Regions from separate parts of the Clostridium sp. LIBA-8553 genome, predicted to be linked through region 1. Evidence: predicted binding sites of a transcription regulator. Region 1 holds the regulator's gene; the other holds the start of a gene.
What was found. The regulator CtsR, encoded in region 1, represses protease genes until heat stress. The targets are predictions, from matches to a motif close to AAGGTCAANNAAGGTCAAAT.
Positions count from the first base shown of each region.

Region 2: the regulator CtsR is predicted to act here: its motif matches at 5,063-5,082, upstream of clpB (ATP-dependent chaperone ClpB).

Region 1 is NZ_CM173489.1:3,237,062-3,248,550, forward strand. Features, by position in the region: gene AC2JAQ_RS14705 (ATP-dependent Clp protease ATP-binding subunit) at 1-864, opposite strand, end outside; gene AC2JAQ_RS14710 (protein arginine kinase) at 889-1,905, opposite strand; gene AC2JAQ_RS14715 (hypothetical protein) at 1,889-2,416, opposite strand; gene AC2JAQ_RS14720 (CtsR family transcriptional regulator) at 2,438-2,893, opposite strand; gene AC2JAQ_RS14725 (MBL fold metallo-hydrolase) at 3,110-3,763, shown strand; gene AC2JAQ_RS14730 (Mur ligase family protein) at 3,815-5,485, opposite strand; gene AC2JAQ_RS14735 (4Fe-4S ferredoxin) at 5,619-5,789, opposite strand; gene AC2JAQ_RS14740 (PSP1 domain-containing protein) at 5,957-6,862, opposite strand; gene AC2JAQ_RS14745 (DNA polymerase III subunit delta') at 6,865-7,788, opposite strand; gene AC2JAQ_RS14750 (cyclic-di-AMP receptor) at 7,811-8,140, opposite strand; gene AC2JAQ_RS14755 (hypothetical protein) at 8,307-8,462, opposite strand; gene AC2JAQ_RS14760 (guanylate kinase) at 8,478-9,068, opposite strand; gene AC2JAQ_RS14765 (aminotransferase class I/II-fold pyridoxal phosphate-dependent enzyme) at 9,350-10,774, opposite strand; gene AC2JAQ_RS14770 (sigma factor G inhibitor Gin) at 10,793-10,969, opposite strand; gene AC2JAQ_RS14775 (zinc-binding metallopeptidase family protein) at 11,124-11,489, shown strand, end outside.
Region 2 is NZ_CM173489.1:2,095,687-2,107,175, reverse strand. Features, by position in the region: partial or broken gene AC2JAQ_RS09300 (FAD-binding protein) at 13-1,660, shown strand; gene cls (cardiolipin synthase) at 1,752-3,182, opposite strand; gene AC2JAQ_RS09290 (GTP pyrophosphokinase) at 3,258-4,799, opposite strand; gene clpB (ATP-dependent chaperone ClpB) at 5,135-7,735, shown strand; gene AC2JAQ_RS09280 (DUF969 domain-containing protein) at 7,980-8,660, shown strand; gene AC2JAQ_RS09275 (DUF979 domain-containing protein) at 8,673-9,602, shown strand; gene pcp (pyroglutamyl-peptidase I) at 9,637-10,278, shown strand; gene AC2JAQ_RS09265 (gamma-glutamylcyclotransferase family protein) at 10,278-10,718, shown strand; gene AC2JAQ_RS09260 (alpha/beta-type small acid-soluble spore protein) at 10,765-10,944, opposite strand; gene AC2JAQ_RS09255 (P1 family peptidase) at 11,177-11,489, opposite strand, start outside.

The DNA of each region.
Region 1 (11,489 bases):
GTGAATTTCATCTATGAATAGTATTATATCTTCTGAATATTTTACTTCGTTTAAAACCTTTTTAAGACGTTCCTCAAACTCACCTCTATATTTTGCTCCAGCTAACATTGAAGTAACATCTAAAGTATATATTCTTTTATTTTTAATCATGTCAGGTACTTCACCTAATAAAATCCTTTGTGCTAATCCTTCTACAACGGCAGTTTTTCCTACCCCTGGTTCTCCTATTAAACAAGGATTATTTTTCATTCTCCTACAAAGTATTTCTAAAAGTCTTTGTGTTTCATCTTTTCTTCCTATAACAGGATCTAATCTATTTTTATCCGCTCTTTCTATTAAATCTATGCCATACAAATTTAACGTAGGAGTGTCTTTTCTTTTTGGCTTCTCTTTTTCTTTAATACTTCTATTTTCCTTATTAGGAATTCTACCAAGTATATTATTTAATTTATCACTTATATTTTTTATATCATTTTTAACTATTTTATTTAGGATTAAATTAGCTACACCTTCTTTTTCCTTTATTAAGGCTAACAATATATGCTCCGGTCTTGAAATACTTTGTCCTGCCTCTTTAGCAATTTCTAAACTTCTATCTAAAACTTTTTTGCATCTAGGTGTAAAAGGCACCTCATCTAAACTATAATTTATTTCCCCAATTCCAACATATAGCTTAATAAAACTTAGTACCTTTTCCTCTGTTACATTGCTCTCTTCCAAAATCCTAGAACATTGTCCATTTTCATTAATTAATCCTATTAATAAATGTTCTGTTCCCATATAGCCATGTTTAAGCATTAAAGAACTTTCTTTTCCTTTATTGATTACTATTTTGGAATTTTCATTAAAATTATCAAGACGCATCTTTTACCTCCCAATACCCTATAATTATGTGTTTAAAGCATTTCTAATAATTTTGGCTCTTTCTATTTTTAAATTCTGTATGTTTATTTTTTTATCTAAAGTTTTATTTATTATAATTGGCTGAATTTCAACCATTGCAGAATTTATAGCTTCCAGATCAACTCCTTCTATAATTCCACACTCAACACCTAATCGAACATATGATAAATATTTTAAGGCTTCACTAACATCAATAACATATGCATTTTTTAAAATACCTAATGCCCTAAAAATAGTATCCTTTAGTTCAACATATTCATTATCTAAAAGTTTATTTCTCTCTCTTTTTTCCTTTAGAATAAGTTTATTTACAATAGATATAAGAGAATCTAATATATCTTCTTCTTCCATACCTAAAGTTTTCATATTAGATACTTCATAAATATCTCCAATCCCCTTGTTGCCTAAGTTATATATACTTTTAAAAGAAATTCCATCTTCTTTTAAATCATCTTTTATTTCTCTTATGTTATTTTTTAAACTTAAAATTGGCAAATGTATTAAAACCTTTGCTCTTAATGTTGTTCCTAAATTTTTTATATTTGATGTTAAGTATCCTAACTCAGCATCAAAGGAATAGTTTATTTTTTCTTCAATTAAGTCATCTAACTTATCTACTTGAGAATATGCTTCTCTTAAACTTAATCCACTCTTTGTACATTCTATCCCAATATGCTCTTCTTCATTCAGCAATATATTAAATTCTCCATTTTTATTCATTATTAATACCATATAATCTTTATTTATAAATTCCTTTGTTAAGCCAAAATTCTCTTTATAGTAATTTATTAATTCTTCTTCATTGTCTTTTAATTTTAATACATAACACTTATCCAAAATTTTAACATCTTCTAATTGCTTTAAAACAGGTTCTACAACACTATTAAATTCTTCTCCTCTAAGAATGCATGTGAACTTGATTCCATTTATATTCCTTAATATCTTCACTTTTGATGCAATAACTATATTTCTATTGTCTTTAGGACTAATCCATTGAACCATTATTACTATCCTCCTCCATAATTTTTTTCAAATCATGTATCTTTTCTTTAGTAATAATAGCATTCTCATATTGCTCTTTAAGTATATTAATTTTCAGCTTTTCCTCTAACTTTAATATCTCTAACTTTTTAAGCTTATTTTTTATTCTTTTAGGTTGTTTTCCCATATGCTTAACATTCGCTTCTTTTGAATCTAATAAAAAATCTATGTTTTTTTTAAAGCTTTCATAACACTTTTCGCATCCAAGTAATTTATGCTCCTCAAAATTCTTATATTCCATTCCACAATTGACACAAATTAATTCTTCAGCTTCCATTATTTCATTAATACAATCTATATAATTATTTAAATCTATTAAAAAATCTTCCAAACTAATATCCTCATCTTCTAATGAAGAACTCATTATTTCAATTGCACATTTATCACAAAGCATTATAATTTCTTTATTACCATCAGTATCTTTTACTAACTGAACTGTTGCATTATTTTTATTACACCTCTCACAAAGCAAATTTCTCAACTCCCTATAAAATTACTTCAATAACACCATAAGCATAGCCTTAAAAATATCTGCCCTTGTTTCATTTATATTCTTAGAATTCTGAAGGGTTCTATCATTTATTGCAACTTTAGTAAGATTTGCTGCTTTTTCATCTATAATATTATGTTCAAGTAAGTTATCTACAATTGTGGCTGCATTATGATATGTAATTCCAGTGCCTATCTCATCATATATTAAATCTCTTCTATCAGCATGAACTTCATGAATAACTTTTTTAATAATAATATATCCTCCACCACCTCTTCTACTTTCGATTAAATATCCTTTTTCATAGGTAAATCTTGTTGTTAAAACATAATTTATTTGAGATGGTGCACATTTAAATTTGTCCGCTAACTCATTTCTTCTTATTCTTAAATTATTATCTTCTGTTTGTTCTAATAGATCCTTTAGAAAAAATTCTATTGAATCTGATAACTTAGCCATATATATCACTCCTCAAAATTTGACCTTTACTGACCTTAATACACAATATATATTAATACATTTGACTTACTTAATCAATGTAATACATCTATTCACCTATTATTTTCTGTAAATCTTTTTTAAACGAATTAAGTTTAAATAAATTATTTTTATATTTTATGTTTATTTTTATTATATGTGTCAACAATATAAATAATTTTTATAGGAGGGTTTTTAATGAATATTTATTGGTTAGGTCATTCTTGTTTTCTGATAAAAACTAATCTAGGAAAGCGTATATTAATGGATCCTTTTGATATAGATATAGGTTATATTCCTTACAAAGGAGATGTTGATGTTGTAACTATAAGCCATATGCACTTTGATCATAACTGTACAAAATATATAAATGATAAGGCAAAGGTTTTAACAGATTTAGTAGATTACCAAAATACCTTTTGTAAAATTAAATCCTTTCTCTCCTTTCATGACGATTGCTTTGGATTAAAAAGAGATAAAAACTTTATATTTAAGATTCTTTGCGATGATATCTCACTCTGTCATTTAGGTGATTTAGGACATATACTCTCTCCAAAATTAATAAAACAATTAGGCCATGTAGATATTTTATTTGTACCAGTTGGAGAGCATCTAACCATTTCTATAGAAAATTTAAAAAAAGTTATTTTAGATATAAACCCATGCTATGTAATTCCAATGCACTATAAAACTCAAAAATTAAGTTTTTACTTGAACACTTTAGATAATTTTCTTATGCAAATGAAAGATTATAAAATAACACATAATGAAGTTCTTTCTGTAAATTCAGATTCACTTCCTGATAAAACAACTATAAAAATCTTAGAACTTACATCAGAAGATATGATATAAAAAGGCTACGTCAAATGCTCTCATGCTAGAACTTTGATATAGCCTTTTCTATTAATGATAATTTTTTAAATCAATATCTATTGTTTTCTCTCCTAATTTAGCTAAATGCTTATTTATTACAGGTATTACTACATCTAAATGTTGTGTAAAATCTACTATAATATCACCACTTTTAGCTATTGATAGCGCTTTTTCAACTGCCTTTTCCTCATCAATTATTGAAAATACCTCTACTGATTCATTAGAAGTTTCTTCTATACCACTCTTTAACAAATTAGTTATTTCTAAAGTCTCTCTTCCTCTCCTATCAAAAGTTTCCTTAATTATTATTGCATCTGAATTTTTTCCAGCTATTCTTCCTAACTCTTTTATATATTCATCAAGTCTATCTCCTGGAGAAGACACTATTGAAATAATATTATTCTTTTGTAGATTCCTAGCTAAATAAAACAATTCTTCAAAAGCTTCTGGATTATGACCATAATCTAATATAATTTTGAAGTCCCCAATATCTAAAATATTTTGTCTTCCCAAATTATTATTAATATCACACTCTACATCCTTTAAAGCATTAATTACCTCACTTAAATTTTCATGAATAGCAAATATAGCTGCTATTGATACTAAAACATTATTTATGTTTGTTTTTGATTTTCCATCATGAGTGAATTTAAAATCTTTTATCTTAGAAACTATATTTTTATTTTTTCCATCATAATATATTATATTTTCATCCTCTACATACCAAGCTTCTTTTTCATTTTTTATATGTTCATCAATACACTCATTTCTTTCAAAATTAAATAAAACTAAATTGCCTTTCATCTTTAAAGCTTCATAAAGTTTTGACTCAGCTTTGATTATTACTTTTCCTTCTGGCAAAACTTCTTTAGTGGTAATTAATTTTATATTCATTAAATCATTTATATTTTCTATACCATCAGAGCCTATATGATCATCACTTAAAGAAGTTATTATGGCAATCTTAGAATTTTTAAATCCTAAACCTTTTCTTAATATTCCTCCTCTAGCAGTTTCTAAAACTGCAATTTGAACCTTTGGATTGGTAAGAACTTTTTTGGCACTATAAAACCCAGTAGTATCTCCCTTTTTTACAAACTCATTATTTATAATGACACCACCCGTCATAGCTAGCCCACTGAAATACCTTAAATTTTCTAAACCACTATAAATTAATTTTGAAGTTGATGTTTTCCCATTTGTTCCTGTTACAGATATTATAGGAATCTCTCCATTATTATTTAAATCTAAATTGTAATTCTTATTTTCATAATCATCTCGGCTTATTATTTTAGAATTAACTCCATAACCAACAACTATTTTATCTTCAACATTGAAATAATCTATTCCTTTTTTTGAACATTCTTCTAATAATTCATATTCCCAAATTCGTTGTCTCTTTGATACCGCATTATTCAATAAGTCATCAGCACTCACGCCATCAATTAAATTCTCAATTATAAATAAAGCCAATTCTTTGTTGGAATAAGTCAACCAAGCTTTACCACCACATTCATCATATATAGCATCCTTTAATGTTCCTTCAACATTCATTTGTTTACATATAAACTCATAATCACTTATTAACCAATATAATCTTTTTCTTTCGGATTCACCTATGTATATATATATAAGTTTTTCCTCTCCCTTAATATTTCTCCCTTCTAGTACTTTTAAATCTATAAGTTTCAAAATACTCACCCTTCCTACCATTATTATCATTATATTTTTCCATGGCTTTCCTACATTTATTCAAAAATTAATTTAAAACATAAAAAAAGCAGCTAAAAAAGCTGCCAAAAAAAAGATCATCCGAAGATGATCTTTATTAATATTATTCTTGAACTGGTGCACCTACTGGACAAACATTAGCGCAGTTTCCGCAATCGATACAAGTATCTGCATCTATAACGAATTGAGTATCTCCTTGTGATATTGCGTCTACAGGACACTCAGCAGCGCATGCTCCACAGCTTACACATGTGTCTAATATTTTGTATGCCATAATAAAACACCTCCTAAAATGTTGGTATAAAAATACCATATTTATATTATCACATTTCTTTTAATTTTTAAAGTATTTAATATCTCTTTTAAGCATATTTAGCTTATTCTAGTAGAATTAGAATTAATATGCTAAAGAATACCCCCATACCGTATTAAAATATCTTTTTAGTTATCTTTTATTAGGTTTTTAATTAACGCCTTATCAGCTTCATCAGTAATTTCTAACCTGATATTTGTATCCTCAACTTCATCTTCGTAACTACCTGAAATTAATTTTACATCATACATTTTAAACTCTTGTATAAATTCTTCGTTCTTTCTTGGTAACTTAACTCTTACTAATTCCTTTAAAATATTATTAGCTATTACTTCCCCTTTTCCAAGTTCAGTTTCGACTATTGAACCAACTTTAGGAAGTTCTTTTCTAATCTCTTCATATGTGCTTTGTTCATAATTTAAACAACACATAAGTCTTCCACAAATTCCTGATATCTTAGTTGGATTTAGTGATAAATTCTGTTCCTTTGCCATCTTTATTGAAACAGAAGCAAAATCACCTAAGAATGTAGAACAACAAAGAGGTCTTCCACACGGTCCAAGTCCCCCTATCATTTTTGCCTCATCTCTAACTCCTATTTGTCTAAGCTCTATCCTTGTCTTAAATATAGTTGCTAAGTCTTTTACTAATTCTCTAAAGTCAACTCTTCCCTCTGCAGTAAAGTAAAATATAACTTTATTATTGTCAAAAGTGTATTCGACATCTATTAGTTTCATTATTAAATTATGTTCTTCTATCTTTTTTAAGCATATTTCAAAAGCCTCTGTCTCCTTAGCTTTATTCTCCTTATGCTTATTTATGTCTTCTTCTGTGGCCAATCTTAATACAGATTTTAATGGTGCAACGATATCCTCTTCACTAATTTTTCTTATACCAATTACACATTCTCCAAATTCAATACCTCTAGCAGTTTCAACAATTACGTTTTGACCCTTCTTTATTTCTATACCATTAGGTCCAAAGTAATATATTTTACCAGCTTTTTTAAATCTGACTCCTATTACTTCAATCATTTTTATTCCTCCAATATACTAATCAGCATACTATCTAAAGTTAGCCATAAATTAGTATTACTTTTTAAATTATTTCTGGCCTCATTAACTACTTTTATTATCCTATTTAATTTGTTATAGGATAAGTTATTAGCTATTTCTCTAATATCATCTATCTTATCTCCATTTATAATGGACAAGTTATTTTCTATTTCCTTAAATATAATTGAATCTCTTGCAAAAATAGTTATAGCCTCTAATATTTCGCCTTCATTTCCCTTCATACTATAAAATTTATCCGAATATTTTATAGGTACATCTATTTTTCCATGTCCAATATCCTTTAACATTTCTATAACTGTATTTCTTATTTCTTTAAAAATATCATCATTCATGAATTTATCAACTCTTCCAGGTATACCTTCACTAAAAGATACAAGAGTTCTATTTAATTCACTATCTATATCCTTATATTTTTCACTTATATATAAATTAATTTCCTCTTTACTAAGAGGTGCTAATCTATGTATTTGACATCTAGATCTTATGGTTTCTAATATAGAATCAATGTTACTACTTAAAATTACTATAAAAATACCAGCAAGAGGCTCTTCTATAGTCTTTAATAAAGCATTCTGTGCCGCCACAGTAAGCTTCTCTCCATTATGAATTATTATAACTTTTCTGTTACATTCATAAGGTTTTTTATTTGCCTCTTCTATGATACTTCTTACTAAATCAACACCAAATGATGCTTTTTCAGATTTATAATGAACAATATCAACATGTTCTCTCTGTGATGGTATTCCTAAAATCTTATAAGCAAATTCATCAGCTAAAAGACTTTTTCCTATTCCATCCTCACCAATAATTAAATGAGCATGGGAAAGTGCATTTTTACTTACACTTTTATTAAATCTATCTCTAACTTTATTGTGACCTATCATTTATGCACTTTCCTTTCTACTTTTAAATTTTCACAAATTTATCTACATCAACAACAAAGATTGTAGCTCCACCAACCTGAACTTCTATAGGATATGGTATATATACCCCTCCTGGTTCTGAAACAGTTGTAGGTCCACTTACAACGCCTTTTCTTGTCTCGCATATATTTTTTATTATCTTTATTACATCATCAACCTTTTCCTTTTGAACCCCAGACAAAAGTGTAGTGTTACCTGATTTTAAAAAGCCACCAGTTGTAGCTAATTTAGTTACACTATATCCCTTCTCATTTAACGCATCAACTAAATCTAAAGCATCATCGTCCTGTACTATAGATATTACCAATTTCATAACACGTCCTCCTTACCTTCTACACCCTAATTTCAAAATTATGTTTTAAATAATTATATCATTATTTATTACTCTTAACCAAACTTCTTAATGGTTTAATTTCATAAAGTATATAATTTACTCTTTATTAAAAACTTTATATATTAAATAGAAAAATTATCTGATTTTACTTTATACTTTTTATACCTAAAACAGCTAAAATTGCTCCTACTATAGCGAATACTTTATTTATTCCATATGTATCAATATTAGAAACAGCCAAATATATTCCTATTAATATTATTAAAAATCCAACAAAAGTTAATTTTAATGCATTTTTCATATTCTCTACCCCATTTTATTTAGAAAGTTTTCTTATAACTTCTGATATCTCATTTATACACTTATCTAAATCATAATTATCATATTTCTTAATTATATTATTACTAATTAATTTATCATGACTAAAATCTTCATTATCAGCTAAAAATCTTCTACACATCTCATTGTAATTAGGATTTTTTTGTTCTCTTTCTCTTTTTAAAGCTCTTTCTAATCTAATACCATCATCTAAATTTATATATAAAGGAACAAGCTTTTCATCACCAAAATACTTTCTAAACTCAGAATAAGCTTCTAAAGTCACAATAACTATATAGTTATTGTTTTCTAAATCTATTTGACCGTCATCTATAGTTGAATAATACCACTTTCCATGCACAGTATCATAAACTCTACATTCTATTATTTTCCCATCTTTATCAAAACTATCTAACTTTTTTTTATCTATAAAAAAATACTCCACACCATCTGTTTCATTATTTCTTTTAGGTCTAGTTGTATATGTAACTATAGTTTTTAGGTTTAAATTTTCTATCTTATTTATTTCTTTTAAAATAGTATCTTTACCTGAACCACTTTTCCCCATTATGCAAAATATCTTACCCATGACTACTCCAATCTATATAAAAATATTTAATTTTCTAATGTATATCAAGGCTATTATAGCAAATTCTATAATAACTCCTCATCTTAATCCACAGATTATTATATCAAATTATGCAAGATTAAAGTTATTATATACATTAAAAAGGTTGTACCAAAATTTATAAATAAAAAATACTCCTTTTATATCTTTCATTTACTAAATAAATTGATACAACCTACTAATCTTATTTGATATTCTTTATAACTATCTTATAAACTTTAATATTTTAGTTTCTTTTGATTCTACTTTATAACTTTTACTTTATTATCCTTTATTCCTATTATATCTACTCCATTTTTCCTATACTCATTAATTAATTTAATATGTTTTTCCTCTATTACTTCTCCAATAATAAGCATAGGAACTCCTGGTGGATATGGAACTATACTTTCTGCTACTATTTTTCCTAGTGCTTTATCTATACTAACTCTCTCATATTCTGCATCTAATACTTCAAAAGGTTCTAAACTCCTTTTAGGTAAATCTGTTAAATAAAAATCTATCTCTTCATCTTCTAAGCATTTTATATCACATGACTTTAAAGCTTTTTCTAAACTCCTGAAGTCATTCTCTGTATTAAATGGCGATGGTATTAAAACAACGTTCTTATTATCACTCATTTCACACTGTATCTTCTTGCTTCTTAAATAATCTAATAGTTTATTTCCATTTAAATTTTCCTCTAAATTTATTACTATCCTACTGCTATCTATTTTAATATCATTTATCTTAATATTTTTTTCTAATCCATTAATTAAAAACTTTTTATCCAATATTTTGAAATATGATAAATCCTCAACTGATTTCTTAAAATCATCTATTACTTTAAGTAATTTATCATAGGCTTCTTCACCATGTTCCTCTAAAAAATTCCTTGAGTAATCTAAACTCATCATGAACATATAAGAAGGACTAGTACTCATAAATACATTTTTATAAAACTCTATTTCCTCAATAAATTTTTCATCATTAACATGCATCCAAGCAGTTTGAGTTAAGCTTGGCAATGTTTTGTGAGCACTCATTACCACCATATCAGCTTTTAATTCTTGTACACTTTTAGGTAATAATTTATTAAATCCAAAATGCGCACCATGAGCTGAATCTATGGCAATTTTCAAATTAGCCTCTCTAGCTATTTTTACTGTTTCATCTATATTGACACCAACTCCATAATAGTTAGGATAAGTTAATATTATTCCTTTTAAATCTTTATTTAAATCTATTTGGCTCTTTAAATGATTTAAATCTATTCCCACTGGTGCCTTTAATTTTGAATGAAATATATTATTTATAAAAACTGGTTTTAACTTTCTCATTATTATTCCATTCATTATGCTTTTGTGACAGTTTCTTTCAACTAAGATTTTATCCCCTTCTTTAAACAAAGAAAAAATCATTATTAAATTTCCACAAGTACTTCCATTAACTAAAAAATAGCTTTTTTTACTATTATATAATTTAGAAAGCTTTTCTTCAGCCTCCTTAATTATGCCCTCTGGATGCTGAAGGTTGTCTAATCCTTCAACTTCAGTTAAATCACCTTGTAAAAGTATTTGTTCTAAATTCTTAAATCCTCTTCCCATTTTATGTCCTGGCATTGAGAAAGGGATTATTTCTTCCTTTAAGTAACTTGATATTCCATCAATTATAGGAATATTTTTCAACGCTATCCTCTCCTCTATTTATCCTAATTTCTTCTTATAAATCTCTTCTTTTAATCTATTTTTATAGAATTCATAAAACTCACTATTTGCATCACAACTTATAGCTTTTTTCTCACATTCTGTGCATATTAATTTTCCTCGTATCATTATACCACAGCCTTCTTTTCCACAAATTATACAAATTGATTTACTCATAGATAACACTCCTTAAAATTCTGTTTTTCTATATTTTTTCCAAATGGTATTTTTCTATACATACTATGCTACAAAAATATTTAAGTAAATAAAAATAAATATTTTTTTTATTGTAGCACAAACTAAAGTTATAAATATTTAGGAGGTTTTTTCAATGAGACAGGAAGTTATTTCTTATTTATCTACAGAAAAAGAAGATTTATTTAATCTTTGCAAATTTCTACATGATAACCCTGAAGAAAGCTACAAAGAGTATGATGCTTGTAAATATATATGTAATTTCCTAAGAGATAGAGATTTTAAAGTAACAGAGAAGTTCTTAGACTTAGATACTTCTTTCTATGCTGAAAAAGGAAATGGATACCCTAAGATATGCTTTTTATGTGAATATGATGCTATTAAATCTAAAGGCGGCCATATAACTGGCCATAATCTTCTTAGTACAATTTCAATTACAAGTGCCTTAGGTTTAGGCAAAGTTATTGAAAAGTCTGGTGGAACCGTAGTATTAATAGGATGC
Region 2 (11,489 bases), 1.1 Mb from region 1:
AGTGGGGTTTTTATGAGAGAAAAAGTGAAATTAAAAAAAGACAAAGAATGTGATGTTTTTGTAATGGGAGCTGGAATTGCAGGAATTATGGCAGCAATCCAAGCCTCTAATAATGGTGAAAAGGTAATAATAGCAAGTAGTTCAAATATCTTTTCAGGGTCAAGCTTTTATCCTGGTACATGGGGCTTAGGTTTAATAGGGCCAGAGAATAAAAATGATGAAGAGGATTTAGCTAAGACAATTAAAGAAGTTGGTTGCAATGTGGTAGATGAGGAATTAGTAGAAACCTTTGTTAAAAATATTAATCCAAGTATAGATTTATTAAAAGAAATGGGTGTTAAGCTTAAACAAGCGAATAATTCAGGAGAAAAAGAATTCATTCCATGCTTTGACCATAAAAATAGAAATTGGAATGGTATTTTATTTGAAAGTGCAAAAAAAAGTTTTAGATCATAAGTTAAAGAGCAATGAAGTTTTGGAATATCCTTTCTCAGAGGTAATTGAAATAGTAAAGGAAGATAATAATGTCATAGGTGTAATCATTATCAATAAGTTGAATCAACTTGAATTTATAAAATGTAAAGCACTTGTAATAGCTTCTGGAGGAATAGGTGGTCTATTTAAATATAGATTAAATACTATTGATATAACAGGAATGGGGCAGTCTTTGGCATTAAAAGCTGGATGTAAATTAGTGAATATAGAGTTTATGCAGATGATGCCAGGATATATAAAGCCATGTCCAAAGACTATATTTAATGAAAAGACCTTTAAATATATAGAATCTAGAAATGAAGCTGGTGAAGATATATTTAAGAATATAGAAAATTTAGAAGAAAAACTTCAAGAAAGATCAACTTATGGACCTTTTACTTCAAGATTAAATTCTAAAGAGATTGACTATGCTATATTTAAGGAATTTATGAAAAATAACAACGGAGTCACTGTTAGATATAAGGAAGATTTACAATATAATATGCCAGAATTTATTGAGGTTTATTTTAAATGGTTGAAAGAAAATAAGAATCTTACTATAGAGGATAAAATAAACATAGGAATATTTTTTCATGCAGCGAATGGTGGAATTATTATAACTAAAGAGACAGAGACAAATGTAAAAGGATTATTTGCAGCAGGAGAATGTACAGGAGGCATGCATGGTGCAGATAGAATAGGAGGTTTGTCTACAGCAAATGGTCTTGTTTTTGGGAAAATAGCTGGAGAAAGTTCAAGTAAATATGCAAAAAATAAAAGTTTAAATGATAAAGATGAAGTAGAATTTGAACTTTATGAAATAGATAAGGCCGAAGAGCTTATTTTAGAAGTTCAAGAAATAATGTTTAAAAATGCAATGATAGAAAAAAATGAAGTTGGAGTTAAAAATGCTATTTCAAAATTAGATAAGATGTCTAAGGAATTTATATATAAGAAAGATATAAATATGGAAAATATAAAACATTCATATAGATTAGAAAATAATATATTGTTATGTAAAGCAATATTAAAAGCAATTGAGCTTAGAAAAGAGAGTAGAGGATCTCATTATCGAAATGATTATCCCAATATAAATAAAAATATGGAAAAAATGATACTAGCTGAATTAAAGGATGATATTAAAGTATATTTTAAAGAAGAAAAAAATAATTATACTTTAGTATAACTTTATTATTTCAATTAAGATAACTTAGAATTTTAGAATTGAAAATAAATAAAAAAATACAGTGTATGTAAAACAACACTGTATTTTTTTATTACATTAAAGGAGAAACAAGTCTTATTATTGATTCACCAATTTTAGATAGAATAGAACGATTTTCAAATTTTTCAAGAGTGACTTTTTCACAAGCCTCTAAATCCTTTAAAAATTGATCCTCCATAGCTTTTGAAAGTTTTTCATTATATACGAATATATTACTTTCAAAGTTTAAAGAGAAGCTTCTTATATCCATATTAGCAGTTCCTATGCTACATATAGAAGAATCTGCTACTATGGTTTTAGCATGTAAAAATCCTTTTTGATATAAGTAAATATTTGCACCAGCTTTTAGTAAAGATTCAAAATACGAATTTGCTATCCAACCCATAAACTTATGATCAGGGTTTCCAGGTAACATTATTTTTACATCAACTTCAGATAATGCAGCAAGTCTTAATGCTTCAAGCATAGGTTCATCCAGTACAAAATATGGAGTTTGTATAAATAAATTTTTCTTAGCAGAATTTATAATTTTAAAATAACCATTTTTAATCTGCTGTTCAATGTGGTCAGGACCTGAAGAAACTATTTGAGCTCCAATAATTTTATCAGGTACATCTAAAGAGTTAGGATGTATAAAGTACTTTTTAAGATCTATATTTAAGTCTGAATCATTAGCATAACTCCAATCAAGAAGGAATCTTCCTTCTAAATCATTTATTGCAAATCCTTTTATCTTAGTGTGGGTATCACGCCAATAACCTATTTTTTTATCTCTTCCAAGATATTCATCACCAATATTAAATCCACCTAGAAAAGCTACTTTTCTATCTATAACAAGTATTTTTCTATGATTTCTATAGTTTATTCTTAGGTTTATATATTTGCAAAAGCCAGGAAAGAATATTTTAAATTCTCCACCAGCAGCCTTAAAGTCATCTATATATTTTTTATGTATAGAGTTACCAATAGAGTCTACTAGTAGTTTTACCTCAACTCCTTCTTTAGCTTTTTCTGTTAAGGCTTTTAATATTTTTTTACCAATTTCATCGCTTTTAAAAATATAAAATTCCATATGAATAAATTCTTTTGCTTGTTCTATTTCATTTATCATCTCTTCAAAAAGACTGTGAGCATCAAAATATAGATCTATATCATTACGTTGAGTATAAGTTGAGTTATCATTATTAAAGTTCATCATTATTAAATCTTTATATTTTAAAGAAATATCATCTAATTTGTAATGTGCTTTAAATGCATTTAAGTATTTTTGTTTTGTTTTATCATCTGTAATTTTTTTCTTAAAGTTTTTCTCACGTGTTATGTTTTGACCAAAAAGAATATAAATAATAAATCCTATTATAGGTAAAAATGTTAATATTAAAATCCATGCCCAAGTAGTTGCAGGATTTTTCCTTTCAAAAAATATAATTGATAATATGAATATAATATTTATTAAAAATATTGCGCTTAAAAAAAAGTGCATAAAACTTCCTCCTTCGTATATTAAAAATATCAGTACAATAATTAAATTTGTGCAGACTGATATTTTAATTATTCATTATCTAATATAAATTTGCTCTAAAAGCTCACATGTGTTAATTGGAGAATTAATGTTATTTGAAGCTAGTAATTTAATCCCTTTATAGCTTATTCTAAGTTTACATTTACTATTTTTTAACTCCTTAACAAATTCAAGAATTGAATTTATGTTTATTTCAGAATTAAAAATACTTAATATATTAAGGTAAAGATATTCTGTATATAAGCATTTATAATCTGAATATCCTTCATAGGATTCCATATTTTCACATAAGAATTTAACATAATCATCAATGACATTAAATATTTCGGAAAGTTTATCTCTATATATGAATTTTAAGGAATCAACTTCTAAAAATGCTTTGCTTAAAGCGGATAAAATATCTTCCTTTATTATAGAAACTTCATCAGATGAGAAGAGTAAATATAGATTCAAATAAGAATCTCTTTTAGAAAAAATAGTTTCTAAATAGTTTATAAATGAATAGAAGTCCTCTCTATTATTACCTGGTTCTATTTGAAATAATATTTTGAAAAATAGATTCCAGTGGAAATCATAGTTCATAGCATGAGCCAATTTATTGCCTATAGAAATAGAAAAATCTGAATCAAAGTCTAAAGGCTCATTTCCAATAGATAATTTATTCTTAAAAGAAATAGAATTTTTAAAAACTTCATTTAATCTTACAGAAGTATTTATAAAAGTGGTGTAGTAATCTTCAGATGTATTACAATTATTCTTTGTAAATATGTAATCAATTATTATATCGCAAGCATTTCTAAAGTCAATTGATATTCCCAATTCATTTTTTACTTTAGAAGAGTAGATATCATAAATCATTTTAGATAAAAGAAGTTCTATACCTTCTTTTTTAATTCCCATACCAGGAGTATTATTCATGTTGGAATTAACATGATTAAATATTGTAAGAAGTTGGTTATCTATTAAACATAAATTATTCTTAATAGAATGAAGTATATTTTTATAAAACTTATCACCTAAAATCATGTTATAATTTTTATAAATAATCTTATGTTCAATTTCTCCCCAAAAATTATTTACCATTGATTTTATTTGAAGTTCAAAGTTAAATTTTTCACCTTCATTAACTACAAAGCCATCTATTCTATATAATTCAAAACCATTTTTTTGTTTTAAAGGTTGATGTTCATTTAGGTCTAAAAATATATTAGGGTTTTGAGAAGAATAATTGAAACCCTCTTCATTAGTACAGTTAAAAACTGTTCTTATGAATTTAAAAATATGCTCTTCATCTTCTATAAATCTACATTCTATTCTTACCCCTATTAAATCAGATAAATTTTCAAATAAATCCTTAGGAGAGTTATATTTAAGATAATAGTTATGTCGTATTATCTTTTCTTTTAAGCTTGAAGCGGATTTTACTCTAGTTGATATATTAAAAAAACCTTCACAAGAATTTTCTAGTAAGGAGTAGAAAAAATCATCTAATAAATTTGCACTATATGCAAGTTCCTTTTTTATATCCTTAAGTAATTCCAAAGTAGCTTTAGTGAATTCAAAAACTTTTAATTCCAAATTTAAAACACCATCCTTGTTAGTTAAAGTTGTTAAAGTCAGTATAGTTTAATAATATCAACATATATTAAGTATAACAATATAAGAATTTAAAATATTATGTATATAATATTGCTATTTTTTTGAAATAAAAATACATTTTGTTATTTAAATAGAGAATTAGTTTTAAATTTATTAATATAAATTATTATTAACTAATAGTTTATAAAGAAAAGAGGATATTAATTAAGATAATAAGAAAAAAATTAAAAGCTAAAAATAGACTTTGACTTTCTTTGACTTTTATAGTATTATTATTACATAAGATACAAACAAGAGAATATTGAGGTGATAAAATGAATGCAGATAAAATGACATTAAGAGTACAACAAAGCTTAAATGATGCTTATGAAATAGCAGTTAGATATAATAATCAACAATTAGATGTAATTCACTTATTTTCAGCATTAGTGAATCAAAAAGATGGTTTAATTCCTAATATATTTGAAAAAATGGGTGTTAATGTTGAGTCATTAAAAAGAGACATTCATGTTCAAATAGATAAAATGCCTAAAGTCTTAGGAGAAGCAGCACAATCATCAGGTGTTACTGCTACAAGAAGAATAAATGAAGTATTAATAAAAGCAGAAGAAATTTCAAAACAATTTGAGGATTCATATATAAGTGTTGAGCATGTAATGCTTGCAATTATGGATATAGATAAAAATGGAGTTGTGGGAGAAATCTTAAGAAGAAATAATATAACTAAAGATGGATTCTTAAAGGTTTTAAACGAGGTTAGAGGAAGTCAAAGAGTTGATTCACAAGACCCAGAAGGAACTTATGAAGCATTAGATAAATATGGAACTAACTTAATAGAACTTGTAAAACAACATAAATTAGATCCTGTTATAGGAAGAGATGAAGAAATAAGAAGAGCTGTTAGAATTCTTTCAAGAAAAACTAAGAATAATCCAATATTAATAGGTGAACCTGGAGTTGGTAAAACTGCTATAGTTGAAGGATTAGCAGAAAGAATTGTAAGAGGGGATGTACCAGAAGGATTAAAAGATAAGGTTATTATCTCATTAGATATGGGAGCTTTAATAGCTGGTGCAAAATACAGAGGAGAATTTGAAGAAAGATTAAAAGCTGTATTAAAAGAAGTTCAAAGCTCAGAGGGAAAAATTCTTTTATTCATAGATGAAATTCATACAATAGTAGGAGCAGGTAAAACAGATGGTGCAATGGATGCAGGAAATCTTATTAAGCCAATGCTTGCAAGAGGTGAATTACACTGTATAGGAGCTACAACTTTTGATGAATATAGACAATATATTGAAAAAGATAAAGCTTTAGAAAGAAGATTCCAACCTGTAATAGTTGAAGAACCAACAGTTGAGGAAACTGTATCAATTTTAAGAGGATTAAAAGAAAGATTTGAAATTCACCATGGAATTAGAATCCATGATTCAGCAATAGTAGCTGCTGCAAAACTTTCTCATAGATATATTCAAGATAGATATTTACCAGATAAGGCTATAGATTTAATAGATGAAGCTGGTGCAATGATAAGAAGTGAAATAGATTCTCTTCCAACTGAATTAGATATTATAAGAAGAAAAATTTTAATGCTTGAAACTGAAAAGGAAGCTTTATCAAGAGAAAGTGATGATGCATCAAAAGAAAGATTAGTCGCTTTAGAAAAAGAGCTTGCTGAACTTCAAGATAAAAATGATGAAATGACAATTAAATACGAAAAAGAAAAATCTCATATTTCAGCAGTTAGAGACTTAAAAGCTGAATTAGATGAAGCAAGAGGATTAGCTGAAAAATATGAAAGAGAATATGATTTAAATAAAGTTGCAGAACTTAAATATGGAAGAATTCCAGAGCTTGAACGTCAAATAAAAGAACAAGAAGCTTCAATGGAAAAAGATAATGAAAATGCATTATTAAAAGAAGAAGTTACTGAAAATGAAATTTCAGAAATAATTTCAAAATGGACTGGAATTCCTGTTACAAAACTAGTTGAAAGTGAAAGAGAAAAACTTTTAAGATTAGAAGAAGAGCTAAGAGAAAGAGTAATAGGTCAAGACGAAGCTACAACTGCTGTTGCTAATGCAGTAATAAGAGCTAGAGCTGGACTTAAAGATGAAAGAAAGCCAATAGGATCATTTATATTCTTAGGACCTACTGGGGTTGGTAAAACAGAGCTTGCAAAAACTTTAGCAAGAAATCTGTTTGATAGCGAAGATAATATAGTAAGAATAGATATGTCTGAATATATGGAAAAACATGCTGTATCTAGATTAATAGGACCTCCTCCAGGATATGTTGGATATGAAGAAGGTGGACAATTAACAGAGGCTGTTAGAAGAAATCCATATTCAGTAATATTATTTGATGAAATAGAAAAAGCACACGATGATGTATTTAATTTATTCCTTCAAATACTAGATGATGGTAGATTAACAGACAACAAAGGTAAAACTGTTGACTTTAAAAACACTATAATTATTATGACTTCTAACATAGGAAGTAGCTATTTATTAGAAAATAAATCTAATGAAGGTATAGAAGATGATGTTAGAGAAAATGTAATGAATGAAATGAAGTTAAGATTCAAACCAGAATTCTTAAATAGAGTAGATGACATTATAATGTTTAGACCTTTAAGTAGTGAAGGTATTAAGAAAATTATAGATATCTTCTTAAGAGATGTTGAAAATAGATTAAGAGAAAGAAATATAACTCTTGAAGTTACTGATGCAGCTAAAGATATATTAGCTGAAGAAGGATATGATCCAGTATATGGAGCTAGACCATTAAAGAGATATATAAGTAATGTATTAGAAACTGAAATAGCTAAGAAGATAATAGCAGGAGAAATTTATGATGGATCTGTTGCTTTAATAGATGGAGTAGATGGAAAAATTATAGTTTCAAGAAAATAAAATATTAATTAAAAGAAACCGTAGGTTTTAAATAAGACCTATGGTTTCTTTTTTTGTTTTAATTTTAAATAAACTTTAAATAAAATGAAAATAAAATTAAAATGATAATAAAAAAGTCTTAAATTTAAAAAATATTCATAAAAAACTGTAGAAAATTGATAAATTTATGGTTATAATAATTTTAAAATAATAAAAAGAAAATTTTAACGGTATTAAGATGATAAATTGAAAAGGGGAGATAATGATGGAACTAATAGGAATATTAATCGTAATAATAGGATTTGCATTAAAGTTTGATACTATAGCTGTTGTATTAGTTGCAGGTTTAGCTACTGGGTTAGTAGCAGATATGAGTGTATATGAAATATTAGAAAAATTAGGTTCAACTTTTGTAAGTCAAAGACATATGACTTTATTTATTTTAACCTTACCTGTAATCGGTATGTGTGAGAGATTTGGTTTAAAAGAAAGAGCTATAACTTTAATAAAAAATATGAAAAATATGTCAACTGGAAAACTTTTAAGTTGTTACCTATTCATTAGAGAGGCTGGGGCAGCAGTTTCACTAAGATTAAGTGGACAAGCGCAGTTTATAAGACCACTTATAAATCCAATGGCTCAAGGAGCAGCAATAAGTAAATATGGAAAAATAGATGATAAAAACGAAGATTTAATAAAGGGAACAGCAGCGGCTATGGATAATTATGGTAATTTCTTTGGACAGAATGTATTCTTAGCAAGTTCAGGAGTACTTTTAATAGCTGGAACACTACAAGAATTAGGGTATGGAGTTAGTACTCTAGAAATAGCAAAGGCTTCAGTACCAATAGCTATAATAGCTTTAATACTAGGAGTATTGCAAAATAAGTTATTAGATAAAAAGTTAAGTAAAAACCTATCAAAGAACAAAGAAGAAGTAAAGTAGAGGTGAGATTTAATGAATATGGAAATGATTTCTAATATATTGCTTGAAATCTTTTATATAATAGTAGGTCTTTTAATGTTAAATACGGCAATTGACACACTAAGAGATAAAGAACATAAAACTAGAATAGGAACAGCAATTTTTTGGACTATACTATCAATTATATTCATAGCTGGAGGAGCTATTCCACCAGTAGTAGTAGGAGCTTTACTTTTAGTTATAGGTGTATTAACGGCAAGTAAGCAAGTTAATATAGGAAACTTAAAGATGCCTAATATAGATTTTGCAGAAATGCAAGCTAAGAAGTTAAAGAATAAGATTTTCTTACCTTCAATCGTAATAGCAATAGGTTCTTTGGTAATTGCCCAATTTACAAGTTTATCAGGGACTGTTGCGATAGGTATATCTTCAGTGGTAGCGGTAATAACAACATTTATAGTATTAAAAGCTAAGCCTAAGCACTTAGTAGAAGATAGTAATAGAATGGTTCAGTCAGTTGGATCTACAAGTATATTACCTCAGCTTTTAGCAGCCTTAGGAACAGTATTTACTGCTGCAGGTGTTGGAGATGTTATATCATCAGGAATATCTAATTTTATCCCAGAAGGGCATATATTAGCTGGTGTAACAGCTTACTGTGTAGGTATGGCCGTATTCACTATGATAATGGGAAATGCCTTTGCAGCCTTCTCAGTTATAACTGTAGGAATAGGATTACCGTTTGTATTTGCTCAAGGAGCTAATGTTGCTGTAGCGGGAGCCTTAGCCTTAACAGCAGGATACTGTGGAACATTATTAACACCAATGGCAGCAAACTTCAATGTAATGCCAGCGGCTCTTTTAGAGACAAAAGATAAGAATGTGGTTATGAAATGTCAAAGCTTATTTGCTATAATTTTATTAGTGATACATATAGCATTAATGTATTTCTTAGCATTTTAATTAACTATGATTTTAAAGTAAGGAGTGTATGAGAATGAAAGTATTAATCACAGGATTCGATCCTTTTGGAGGAGAGAGTATAAATCCAGCTTTAGAAGCTGTTAAAATGATACCAGAAAATATAGAGGGAGCTGAGGTTATCAAGTTAGAAATACCTACAGTTTTTAGAAAATCTCTTGAAAAAATTGAAGAGAAGATAAATGAGATTAATCCAGATGTAGTTATTTCAATAGGACAAGCTGGAGGAAGATTTGGTATAACTCCAGAGAGAGTAGCTATAAATATTGATGATGCCAGAATAAAAGATAATGAGGGAAATCAACCAATAGATATTCCTATATATGAAGATGGAGAAAGTGCATACTTTAGTAATTTACCTATAAAAGCAATGGTTAAGGAAATGTTGGATAATGGAATACCAGCATCTGTTTCTAATACAGCAGGAACTTTTGTTTGTAATCATGTGATGTATGGAGTTTTACACTTAGTTAATAAGAAGTATAAAAATATAAGAGCAGGATTTATACATGTACCTTATATTCCAGCTCAGGTTGTAAGTAAACCCAATACACCATCTATGTCAATTAATGATATAGCAAAAGGATTAGAGCTTAGTATAAAAGCTATTGTTTTAAATGATAATGATATCAAAGTTATAGGAGGCGCTGTTTGCTAATGTTAGAACCTAGGATAAAAAGAAAAATCTTTGTTTATGGAAGTTTAAGAACAGGATTTTTCAACTATGATAAGTACTTAAAAGGAAAAGTTATAAAGAGTGAATTAGGAAGAGTAAAAGGAACTTTATATCATATGCCTAAAAAGGGATATCCTGCTTTAGTAGAGGGGGATGGTTTTGTATATGGAGAGGTAATGACTATTCTTGATTATGAAGATGTAATAAATGCTATGGATCTTATGGAAGGTTACTTTGGAGTTAATAATAATAGTAATGAATATAATAGAGTTGAAATGGATGTAGAAATCCTAGGAAAAAAATCACCAGAAAAATGTTATGTTTATTATTATGCAATGAATGATAAAGAAGAATTTGAAAATAATAGTATTTTAATAGAGGATGGAAATTGGAGAAACTTTATGCTTCAAAAGGTTTCTTAAGAAAAAGACTAGAGGATAAGAATTTCTTATCCTCTAGTCTTTTTTATTATTTCATTGATTGTTCGTATTTTTCTACCATTCTTTTAACCATTTCTCCACCAACGCTTCCGCATTGTTTTGAACTTAGGTCACCATTGTAATCTGAGAATGGTACTCCCATTTCATTTGCTACCTCATTCTTAAATTTTGCTAATCCGTTTTTTGCTTCTGGAACTAATTGTGCCATTTTGAATTCCTCCTTTTAAGTTAAATGAGATTTTTTGAAAGGAGAAGTTTTCTTTTCCTTTCGCTATTATGATGTGCAGAAATAGATTTAATAAACTATAAAATGATATCCATTACAGGATTAAAAGACATGTTATGGAATAAAATGAAAAAATAATTTTTAAATTTTATAATAACTAATAAATCAAATAAAAAAACTCAAACAGAAATAGCATCTGCTTGAGTTCAAAATATTATACATCAAAATTTAAATCTTTATAAGCTAGAAATCCATGACAGGTATCTGCCTCTTTTACTGCCTTAATAATAGCTTTTTCCATAACTTGAGCAGCTAAAAGACCAACAACATTTATATCAGCAGCTACTTTATTTGAAGAAAGAGCAAAGATTGTATCACCGTCAAACATAGTATGAGCTGGTCTTATGGTTCTTCCAAAGCCGTTTTGAGCCATAGAAGCAATCTTATTAGTTTGAGCTTTATTAAACTTACCATTAGTGACTATGGCCCCTATAGTGGTATTACCTTTAAAAGCATTTCTAGGATTT